Regions from separate parts of the Echinicola vietnamensis DSM 17526 genome, predicted to be linked through region 2. Evidence: riboswitches for the same ligand, from Rfam matches in the RefSeq annotation. Region 2 holds a riboswitch; the other holds the start of a gene.
What was found. Region 2 has a riboswitch for thiamine pyrophosphate ahead of thiS (sulfur carrier protein ThiS). Riboswitches for the same ligand answer to the same signal wherever they lie in the genome.

Region 1 (6,088 bases), 1.6 Mb from region 2:
CCTGTTCCGTGAACATTTTTTGTTTTGATTTTTGCACTTTCAAAAACATGAGTCTGTCCATCCCCACAAAGCACATCAGACACCTGATCCCCTTGGAGGTGTCCTCCCTTGACCAAGACGAAGCCTGATCCGTAACCTAAGAGCGTTTGGGCAGCCTTCTCCATTTCCTGCGGATCATTGACCGCTTTGCCGATAAGGACGGCCGCCTCGTCCATGTTTGGGGTAATCACATTGGAAACCGGAAACAATTCCTGTTTGATGACCTCCACGGTTTCTTCCTTAATCAAACGGTCACCGCTGGTAGCCACCATCACTGGATCAAAGACCACTGGAATATCGGGATACCTCCTCAAGGCTTCCACGATCACCCTAACCACTTCAGGCCGGTTGATCATGCCTATTTTTATGGCCTTCGGCCCAATATCCGAAAGCACTGCTTCCAACTGGTCTTGGATATGCTGCTCGGGGATGTCATGGATACTTCTTACTCCTTGGGTATTTTGGGCAGTAGTAGCCGTAATGACACTGGTACCGAAGCACCCCAAAGCAGAAAATGTCTTGAGGTCTGCTTGGATCCCTGCTCCGCCACCGCTGTCTGAGCCAGCAATGGTCAGGACAGGCAAATAGGTTTTGATTTTATCGTTCATGTTGCTTTTTCTATTTCATTCCGAAATGCTTCTGCTGCTTTTGCTGGATGTGCTGCACTGCAGATCGCAGATACCACTGCCAAGCAATCTGCCCCTGCTTTCATGACCGCACCCGCATTGCTTTCGTTTATATTGCCAATGGCCACTAAGGGTTTCGAAGTGGCTTTGCGAAGCTTTTGTAGGCCACTTAGGCCCCATTCGTAGCGTGTATCAGGTTTTGTCGGGGTTGAAAAAACAGGGCTCACCCCGTAATACCATGCCAACTCAGTCCTATCAGCCGTAAGTTCATCCATTCGTTCCAAGGACAAACCTACCGGAAAACGGCTCCCTAAAAAGTCTTTGGCAGACTTCATACTGCTATCAGACTGCCCTATATGGACACCATAAGAAGAGGTCTCCTTCGCCACTTCCAAACTATCATTGATGATCAGAGGAACTTCATACCGATCACAAAGGGATTTTACCCTCAAAGCCTTGGTAAGAAAAGCTTCCTTGGAAAGGCTTTTTTCTCGTAATTGGACCAGCTCCACTCCACCCTTCAAGGCCTCTTCGAGCACCCAAAAAAAATCCCTGCCCAAACAGGCCTGCTGATCGGTCACCAAATACAGCCTGTAGGGAAAAGAAATCTTATGCATGGCTTTCTTCCAGTTTTGCCCATTGCTTCACTTCACTTTCTTTGAGATGGTAAAGTGCATCGTATAGGTACAGCTGGAGTGTCCCGGGACCTTCTGCTTTTCGGGCGGCTATTTCTCCGGCCAAGCCCATAGTGGTCATCCCCGCGACCGTGGCCAAATAGGGATCGCTGGTAATGCCCGCAAAAGCTGCTATCAGCGCAGTGGCGGTGCAGCCCATTCCCGTAACTTTCCCCATCAATGCATGGCCGTTCTTGACTTTGGTCAGCCTCTCCCCATCAATGATATAGTCCGTCTCTCCAGATATGCATACGACGGCTGCCGTTTCTTTGGAAAGTTGCTTGCCATATGCCAATGCCTCATCAGAAGAATGGGTACTGTCCACTCCCTTTGTCTGCACATTTGCTTTGGCCAAAGCCATGATTTCGGAAGCATTTCCTCGAATAATGGTCGGTTTAAAAGTCAACAGCCTCGTCAAGGTCTCGTTTCGATAGGGGGTGGCACCAGCTCCCACCGGATCCAGGACCCAAGGGGTGTTTCGCTCATTGGCTTCTTTGGCTGCCAGCAACATGCTATCCACCCAAAACTCATCCAATGTACCGATATTGACCACTAATGCATGAACGATTTTGACCATGTCCGCCATCTCCAGCTTGGCATGAGCCATGATCGGAGAGGCGCCTACAGCCAATAGCGCATTGGCCGTATTGTTCATGACCACATAATTGGTAATGCTCTGTACCAAAGGGCCTTTTTCTCTCAGTGTTTTCAGATTGTTTATTACAGATTCCTTCATATCCTCAGCTTATAAACCCGCATTGTGCATTAGCCTATCTATTGCGACCTGAAACCACTTCAAAATCAATCGCTTCGCTGCTGTTTTCGATCTCACCATAGCGATGCTATGATTCCATCTCCAAACAGCCTGATTTTATTGTAGTTTCAGCTCTCATAACGATTCCAAATGCATAAAGCGGGTTAAAAAACTTTAGGGAACCTGCAAACTGCACAGGCAAAAGCCTGCAAGAAAAGGTAACTTTTTCCTCCGTCGGTACTACCCGCTTCAGGTTCGAAGGGTATTATCTCAGCCCCATGCAGGGACACCCCTAAAGTTTGTATTATGGTGAAATTACGATTTTAATCCCATGCCGCAAAGTTAGTCGTGTGAAGTTTTAATACATCCTAGGGTGAAATCAACTTCCCACACGGTCATCCATTCATCACGGTGTGACCAATTTCTTTTTAAAACACGAAGCCGCCAATTCATAGGATCTTAGCCGCTCGCCATGATCATAAATATGTGAACAGACCATGATTTCATCCACTTGGGTGATTTCCTGAAAATGCTCCAATTCCCCCCGTACAGAGGTAGCATCGCCCACAAAACTACAAGCCATCATCTGGTTGATGGCTGCTGCTTCAGCTTCTGTCCAAATCCCCTCCATGGTATCCACCGGAGGTCGTAATGGATAGGATTTCCTTCGTACGATCCCCAAGGCCATTTGATAAAATGAAGTGGCCATCTGATGGGCCTTTTCATCTGTTTCGGCAGCAATCACATTGACACAGGAAATCACATAGGGGCTTTTCAAATATTCAGAAGGCTCGAAATGCTCTCGGTAATAGCGAATGGCATCCAAAAACTGGGCGGGGGCAAAATGGCTGGCAAAGGCATATGGCAATCCTTTTTTAGCAGCGAGCCTAGCACTGCTCATGCTACTTCCCAAAAGGTAAATGGGAATATCCAGTCCTTCTCCCGGAATGGCCCTTACCTTACCATCTATATTGTCATCAGAAAGGTAAAGCTGTAACTCCTCCAAATCTCGTGGAAATTCCTCTACGGTTTCCAACCGGTCTCTTCTCAATGCCCTGGCCGTGGTCTGATCCGTGCCCGGTGCCCGGCCCAAGCCAAGGTCTATCCGATCAGGATAGAGAGACGCCAAAGTGCCAAATTGCTCTGCTACCATCAATGGTGCGTGGTTTGGCAGCATGATCCCACCTGAACCTACACGGATGTGTCGGGTACCTCCTGCTATATGTCCGATCAACACCGCTGTCGCTGAACTGCCGACACTGACCATATTGTGATGCTCTGCCAACCAAAACCGTTTATATCCCCATTTCTCGGTATGCTTAGCCAGGTCTAAGCTCCTTTCGAATGCATCAGCTGCATCATGCTGCTCCTTGATAATAGCCAGATCCAGTACGGAAAAGGCTACCTCATCCAGTGGTTTACTTTGTTTCATCTTACCTATCATTTCGTTTTATTACCAACTGGAATAATACAAAAATCGTTCTCTACAGCTGAATAAAAAAAAACGGAACGGTCTAAACGGCCGTTCCGGTTTTAATGACTTTGTTATCTGGGAAAGACATGCGATTTTCATGTCAGCGCATTATTTCTAGTAATGATTTTTTTACATAAGTCAACACTATAAAGGATAGGAATACAAGAAAAACAGGAACTTAAAAAAACATAAGATGGTAAAATGTATCTCCTTCTTCAGTAAAAAATTCATGCCCAAATAAATTATATTCCACTGTAAGACCTTCATTACTACCCGTCATCACACCCCAATTCATTATAAAGAATATCCCTACGAATAGAGACAATACTATTCTACAGGTATCAATTATTGCTATCGACAGGAATGAAATAAAGCTGCTTTTCATAACTCAGGAAGTAAGGTTCAACAATCACAACCGCCCCCAGCACAGTAGCAACAATCTGATCCACATATCCACCGAGGAGTGCATTTGTAATGCACAAAGGAAAAATCACCCAAACAAATCCGAACTCAAATACCGGTCACCACGGTCACAGGTGATACAAACAATCACCCCTGAATCGAGTGACTCGGCTAGCTTCACCGCAGCATGCAAGGCTCCTCCACTGCTCATCCCGGCAAGAATTCCTTCTTCTTTGGCCATTCTCCGGGTCATCTCAGTAGCTTCCTCCTGACTCACATCGATGATTTGATCCACCCGGGAAGCATCATAAATCTTGGGCAAAAACTCGGGCGACCACCTCCTGATCCCCGGAATGCTGGAACCATCTGTCGGTTGGGTTCCGACAATTTGAACAGCTGGCTTTTGTTCTTTGAGGTACCTGGAAACCCCCATAATGGTCCCTGTAGTGCCCATCGCCGACACGAAATGCGTGATTTCCCCATTGGTGTCGCGCATGATTTCCGGACCTGTCCCCTCATAATGCGCTTGATAATTATCTGGATTGGCAAACTGGTTGAGGATATAATATCCCTCGTTCTTGGCCATTTCCTCCGCCAATGTCCTGGAGTATTCAATCGTTTTGGCAGCAGGAGTCAAGATGACTTTCGCCCCATATGCCTCCATCGACACGACCCGCTCCCGAGTTGAATTGTCTGGCATGATCAAGGTCATCTCCACACCAAGGACTTTGGCGATCATGGCAAGGGCTATGCCTGTATTGCCACTGGTGGCTTCGACTACCCGGTCACCTTGTTTGAGATCTCCGCGGTCCATGGCCCTCTTGATCATGCTATAGGCAGCACGGTCTTTCACACTGCCTCCAGGGTTTTGCCCCTCCAGCTTACAGTAGATTTTGACGTTGGGGTTGGTAGGAATATGCTCAAGTTCGACAAGCGGTGTATTGCCGATCAACTCAAATAATTTCATCTGTTAGGCGTCATTTTTGAAAACATACATGTCAGTGGTCTCTGCACTGGCATCATACATTTTGGTCTGATAATAGATTTTACTTTTTGCGGGGATGCTCTTGGTCAGCCATACATTTCCCCCAATGACACTTTCTGGTCCTATGACCGTTTTTCCACCCAAAATTGTCGCTCCGGCATAAATGACCACATGATCTCCTATGGTGGGATGACGCTGAATATCGGCATCTTCCTTATTGACACTCAATGCACCCAACGTAACCCCTTGGTAAAGTTTCACATGATCGCCGATTTTGGTGGTCTCACCGATCACCACGCCCGTACCATGGTCAATGCAAAAAAAGCGTCCTATGCTTGCCCCAGGATGAATATCAATCCCTGTCTTACTATGGGCAAACTCCGTAATCATCCGAGGGATAAGGGATACTCCTTGCTCTTGAAGCAAATGCGCGATCCGGTAGGCGGCGATGGCGTAAAACCCGGGATAACTCCTGATTACCTCGGTAGTGGACTTGGCCGCAGGATCTCCTTCAAACATCGCCTGAATATCCTCGTGAATGGCATCGTAAACATCAGAAAGCCGATCAAAAAAAGCTGCTGCCACCGCCTCACTTTCTTCATCAATCAACCTTTTGTTTTTGCCCAAGATCCCTTGCAATTGGACCTCATAATACTTGAGCTTATCCTCTATCTCTTGGGTATCTTTAAGAATCTTAACGGCATATTCCGGAAAAAGCACCCCCAGAACACCTTCAAAAAACTCCTGTACCTTCCTTGGCGAGGGACATCCAGGGCATTGTTTGTGGGAATCGTGAATTTTCTTTATAAATGATTTTCTGTATTCCATCGTAATCGTTAGCAGTTATAAAACAAAACCCAGTCTGATCACATATGGTTCAGTATAAATAAGGTTTTGGTTGTCATAAAGAACATTGTACAAGAGGGTGAAATTCATTCCGCCCCTTCGACCGAAAGGCACAAAATATCCGCCTCCAAGAAACAAACCGGGAACCCACTCCCGCTCTGAAACAATTCTCCCAAAATCATCTTGCTTATATGCTTCTACACTAAGGTTTTCATACTCTGCATGGGCAAAAAGATTAGGGAGGATATTATAACGGTTAAAGATCCTGCCGCCATAAACATTGGAGGA
Region 2 (6,088 bases):
ATTTGCATGGGAGCTCATGGCTCCTTGGCCGCATTCAAAGGCCATTCTCCCCGCTTCTACGGCCATTTTGAAAGCCTTTGCCATGGCTGTTGGTTGTTGTGCCACTGCGATGGCAGTATTGACCAATACGGCATCAGCTCCGATCTCCATGGCTTGGGCAGCGTGGGAAGGAACCCCAAGGCCTGCATCGACCACCACCGGCACGTTGCTCTGTTCAATAATGATCTTTAGAAAATCCAACGTCCTGAGCCCATTATTACTGCCGATCGGAGCGCCAAGGGGCATCACCGCTGCGGCTCCGGCTTCTTCTAACCGCTTGCAGAGCACCGGATCAGCATGAATGTATGGCAAGACGGTAAACCCTTCTTTGACAAGGGTTTCGGTCGCCTTTAAGGTCTCGATGGGGTCGGGCAATAAATACTTGGGATCCGGGTGGATTTCTAATTTTACCCAATTGGTTTCAAGTGCCTCACGGGCCAGCTGTGCAGCAAATACGGCCTCCTTTGCGGTGCGAACACCAGAAGTGTTTGGCAGCAAATTGATCCTTGGATGCGATAAGTGGGCCAGCATATCGTCCGCTTTGTCCTTGATGTCCACTCTTCTTAGGGCCACGGTTACCAGCTCTGATTCGGAAATTTCCAAGGCTTCTTGCATGGAGGGATAAGTAGGAAACTTTCCTGTTCCAGTAAATAGCCTTGAGGTGAAGGTTTTATTGGCAATGGTCAACATAGGCGAATGTATTTTTGATTTCTTCAATTAATATTTGAGGGGTACTACTCTTTTGGAGAAGGCCACTGATGGCCACACCGTCAAGCCGAGCTGCTTTTAAAGCAGGAAGGTCATCCTGGATTATTCCTCCTATGGCAATGATAGGCAAGTGCGGGAATATGTTTTTTGATTTTGGTATAATCTTCTGATAACCATCTATTCCCAGTATAGGACTTAAATCTTTTTTCGTGCTAGTGTAGCGCAGCGGTCCTAAACCAATATAATCTGCCACTGGTGCCGCGACCAAGATATCATCCAGGGTATTTGCAGTAGCGCCAATGAGCAACCGGTCGCCATAGCATTCTCGGATATCTTTGGCGGATTTGTCTTTCTTCCCGACATGCACACCGTCTGCTCCCGATTTATGGGCGATCTCAGGATGATCATTAATGATCAATGAACAGCCATATCTTTGACAGATCTCTTTGGCACCAAAGGCAGTTCTCAAAATCACGGCCTTTGGAAATGCCTTCATCCTTAGTTGCACCCATTTTCCTCCTGCTTCGCAATACGATTGGATGGCATCCAAATAGTCCTTTGGATGGTCGAGATTAGGTGTGATGTAATGTAATGAATTGATTTTGGTCATTATAGGGGTATATTTTTATAGGTTAAAAACCGGTTTAATCGTTCTTGGGTATCTGTACCATTCCACACCCCTCCAAGCAATGCCGCTCCATCAAAACCGGCCAATTTTAAATCAGGAAGATGTTTTGGAATGATCCCGCCCAGCGCAAATAGTCGAAAGGATAGCTGTCGTTTATGGTTTGCGATCCAGTCGCCGATTTTTTCTACTGTAAATTGCTGTCGGTAACCCGGCTTCGAAATACTGTCAAAAACGGGACCTATAAATCCATAATCTAAGGAGTGGTTGATATCGTCTTCCATTGCTGCGAGATCATGAAAGGATTTACTCCCAACGCCGGAACCAGCATGCACTGTTTGGTCACTTTTAAAGTGCCTCCCTCCTAGTCCGAGTGCTTCGATGAGCTCGTGGTGCTCGTGAAGGGATATTTTCGGGTAGTAAGCGACAGGAATCTGCGCAATGAGCGCTTCTACTTGGTCTTTTGACCAGTCCGGCTTTCGTAGATGGAGACGGTAAAGACCATGGTCCAAAAGCTGGACCATGGTTTCGATTTCATCATTTTCGCTTTTCGGTGAACTGATGACGACCAGCTCCATTATTGATTTAGATAGATTTCACCACCTTTATCGGAGAACTCCTGTGCTTTCTTTTGCATCCCTTCTTCGATGGCTTCTTGATCATTCAGTCCATTCTTGTCAGCATAATCCCTTACATCTTGGGTGATTTTCATACTGCAGAAATTGGGGCCACACATGCTACAGAAATGGGCTATTTTGGCACCATCTGCAGGAAGTGTCTCATCATGGAATGACCTTGCGGTGTCCGGGTCTAGGGAAAGGTTAAACTGGTCTTCCCAGCGGAATTCAAAACGGGCCTTGCTGAGGGCATCATCACGGTATTGGGCTCCAGGGTGTCCCTTTGCCAAATCTGCTGCATGGGCAGCGATTTTATAGGTGATGACGCCGTCTTTGACATCCTTTTTCTCTGGCAAGCCCAAATGTTCCTTAGGGGTAACATAACACAGCATCGCACAACCGTACCATCCGATCATCGCCGCACCAATTCCTGAAGTGATGTGGTCATAACCGGGGGCAATATCCGTCGTCAATGGTCCCAAGGTATAGAAAGGCGCTTCCCCACAGGCTACCAACTGCTTATCCATGTTCTCTTTGATCATATGCATCGGAATATGGCCGGGGCCTTCGATAATGGTCTGTACGTCATGTTTCCAAGCAATTTTCGTCAATTCACCCAACGTTTCAAGTTCTGCAAATTGGGCCGGATCATTGGCATCCGCAATGGATCCTGGGCGTAAACCATCCCCGAGTGAAAAGGTGACGTTATACGCTTTCATAATTTCACAGATTTCCTCAAAATGGGTGTAAAGGAAATTTTCTTTGTGGTGGGCCAAGCACCATTTGGCCATAATGGAACCTCCCCTGGAAACAATTCCTGTCACCCTTTTGGCGGTCATGGGAACGTAACGGAGCAATACTCCGGCATGAATGGTGAAATAATCCACGCCTTGTTCTGCCTGCTCGATCAGGGTGTCCCGAAACAGTTCCCACGTCAGGTCTTCTGCCTTGCCGTTGACTTTTTCCAACGCTTGGTAAATGGGTACCGTCCCAATGGGAACGGGGCTATTGCGAAGAATCCATTCACGGGTTTCGTGAATATTCTTTCCGGTGGAAAGGTCCATGATCGTATCTGCTCCCCATCGGCACGCCCAAACGGCCTTTTCTACTTCTTCTTCAATACTGGAGCCTATCGCCGAGTTTCCGATATTGGCATTGATCTTAACCAAGAAATTTCGCCCGATAATCATGGGCTCTGCTTCGGGGTGGTTGATATTGGCCGGAATAACTGCCCTGCCCATTGCCACTTCATCCCGAACAAATTCCGGTGTAATCATTCCTTTAGGCGTATTGGCACCATAATTTTGGCCAGGATGCTGTTTGGTGAGTTCTTGCTGTTCTGCGATGCGTTGGTTTTCACGAATGGCAATGTATTCCATCTCTGGAGTGATGATGCCTTTTTTGGCATAATGCATCTGGCTTACATTGTTTCCTGATTTGGCACGATAAGGCATTTTCACCAGGTCAAACCGCAACTTATCCAATGCGGGATTGGCCAGTCTTCGCTGACCGTATGCTGAAGTGAGTTGATCTAGCTGTTCCACATCTCCCGTATTGGTGATCCACTCTTCGCGGAGCCTGGGAAGCCCTTTTTTTACATCTATCTCTGCCGCTGGATCAGTATAGGGACCACTGGTGTCATAAACCGTTACAGGTGGATTTTTTTCTACCGTCTCATGACGGTCCAAGTGTGATACGGTATCATGCAGCGCGATTTCACGCATGGCCACCTTTATGGGATGCAAGGTGCCCGATACATATACTTTCTTTGAATTAGGAAAAGGATCTGTGGTAATGTAAGATTCAATGTTTTCTTGACTGAGCGTTTTCATGGTAATTCTTTGTAAGGTTGGAAAGTTGGAAAGGGTAAGATGAGAACCTGGAGGAACCAGTCTCGATCGACAAAGATCCAAAAAGCTTATCCGCCTTGGGTGGCTTTGATAATAAGGATCTTGTCGTTTTCAGAGACTTGGTAATGGTCCCATTCGGATTTGGGAATCACTTGGTCATTGACTGCCAAGGCCATCCCACGGGTGGCATCAATCTGTTGTTGTTGGAGCATTCCTGACAATGACAAATTCCCCTCTGTAAGCTCAAAAGGCTCACCGTTAAGGATAAAATTCATAAGAATTTAATTTTTTGTGATAAAAAAACTTCAGGAATGAAGATAATCGCTCGGAAGGACGCTTCACTTTTCCCTTCGCCCGCATTACCGGGATCAGGTTCAGAGGGTATGTCTCAGCCCCGATAGATTATCGGAACACCCCTAAAGTCTTGTACGTGGTTACAAAGGTAACATGATGTGGGAATTTCAAAAGCTATTGGTAAAATTTCTTTCTTTTAGGCTATTTTCATGGACTAAGCCCTAAATTATATTCCAGGGAAAAATTTTCAGGCCACAAATCAGGGTTTCTAGCCGCATGTCATGACGGAACCAGCTCCTACTATAAAGCCGCCGAAAATGGTGCCAATAACAGATTATTTTTCGGTAGTATTCTCCTTTAAAATATGCTCCAATACCCGTTTATCCCCATCAATGTGCGCTGGAATGGGAAGTTGGAGTAAGGTGCAGAGCAGCGGGTAAACATGGATGTTCTCGAAGGAATTAACGGTCAATCCTGACTTGATGGAGGGACCATTGGCATAAAAAATGGCATGCATGTCCTTCCACTTCGGATCAAATCCGTGCTCGCCAAAGGTTTTGGTATCATACATTGCCCCTCGATTTTGGTATTTGATGAATCCCGACGTAGCCACAAGGTAATGTTCAGGATCCGGAATAAGCAATAGATCCCCAACCCTTGACGGGTACTCAATGGACGATCCATAATGGCCCTTGGTCAGTGGATCTACGACAGTAAAGTGATCTTCTAACTCTCGAAGGGATCGTTTGAGCCTTTTCTTGTCCTTTGGGTCCTGCAAATGCAAATGGGCCAAAGCTCCATTATTGTAATATTCCAATGGAAAAGGTGCCAAGAGCTTTTCTATATCGATCAGCCGGTCTTTGGTCACATTGGCCATTCCGTGATCGGAAACAATGATGATATTTACAGGAAGCCCCGTTTTTTTTACACCTTCAAACAACGTTCCCAATTCACGATCCAACTTTAGCAGGGCCTCTTCTAACTTCTCGTCGTTATCAGGACCATATTTATGTCCTGTATCGTCCATGTCAGAAAAATACAAGGTAATCATCTTTGGCCGCTCCGCTTCAGGAAGTTCTAACCATTTCAGGACCTGATCTATCCGTTCTGCATTGGGAACGGTGCCGTCATAGTCATAGTAATAACTTGGACGAATCCCCTGAATGGCAGCTTCAGAGCCGACAAAGAAATAACTGGCTGATGTGAGGCCATTTTTTTCTGCCTGGACCCAAATGGGAGTACCGCCATACCAACTTCCATCCTGTACGACCGAGCGATCACTGATGCGGTACATTTTATCTTTCTCAGGACTAAAAAAAGTATTGTCCACCAATCCATGATTACCAGGTCTCATACCCGTAGCGATGGTGTAGTGATTAGGAAAGGTTTTGGTTGGAAAGGAAGGAATCATCGAGGTGGCAGCTGTTCCTTCCGAAATGAACGCTTCTATATGTGGTGGATGAAACCGCTCGGTATAATCATGACGATAGCCATCCAAGGAGATTAATAGCACGTAAGATGCCGGTTGCCCTTGACCAAATCCTTCGAAAATGGTTAACATCGATAAGACCGTGACGAAAAATAACCTCATGCGCAGTAATATTGTTTTAAAGCTCAAAAATAATCCAATCCATAGGATTTTAGATCAATTTAGCGTTAAATTATCCAGTATTGGAGCTTTTAGTTGATGGATGGTGCCTACGTTTATCGTAAAGTATGTGTTAAATATAAGGTGTTTTGGGGCTAGCATTATGTATGATATACACTCGAAAGCTTGCCCCAAAGTGGCGGCACATCCATAGTCATGGGTGAAACCGATGGTAAATTTGCCCATCCAACATTTCTGTTTTAGTCGCATTTCCCGGATCAAGCAGAAAAGATGGGGAACACCTATTTCGATGGGTAAATATGTTCTTCGCCACCTTTGGTTGCTATTTGGCCACGCATGAACCCTG

Region 1: another riboswitch for thiamine pyrophosphate. It lies ahead of thiM (hydroxyethylthiazole kinase); the one in region 2 lies ahead of thiS (sulfur carrier protein ThiS).

The regions. Positions count from the first base shown of each region.
Region 1 is NC_019904.1:234,745-240,832, forward strand. Features, by position in the region: gene thiD (bifunctional hydroxymethylpyrimidine kinase/phosphomethylpyrimidine kinase) at 1-647, opposite strand, end outside; gene thiE (thiamine phosphate synthase) at 644-1,282, opposite strand; gene thiM (hydroxyethylthiazole kinase) at 1,275-2,075, opposite strand; TPP riboswitch at 2,303-2,397, opposite strand; gene ECHVI_RS01070 (LLM class flavin-dependent oxidoreductase) at 2,500-3,525, opposite strand; gene cysM (cysteine synthase CysM) at 4,058-4,936, opposite strand; gene epsC (serine O-acetyltransferase EpsC) at 4,940-5,782, opposite strand; gene ECHVI_RS01085 (hypothetical protein) at 5,798-6,088, opposite strand, start outside.
Region 2 is NC_019904.1:4,223,840-4,229,927, forward strand. Features, by position in the region: gene ECHVI_RS17345 (thiazole synthase) at 1-729, opposite strand, end outside; gene ECHVI_RS17350 (thiamine phosphate synthase) at 710-1,357, opposite strand; gene ECHVI_RS17355 (thiamine phosphate synthase) at 1,357-1,950, opposite strand; gene thiC (phosphomethylpyrimidine synthase ThiC) at 1,950-3,821, opposite strand; gene thiS (sulfur carrier protein ThiS) at 3,908-4,114, opposite strand; TPP riboswitch at 4,168-4,267, opposite strand; gene ECHVI_RS17370 (alkaline phosphatase family protein) at 4,468-5,724, opposite strand.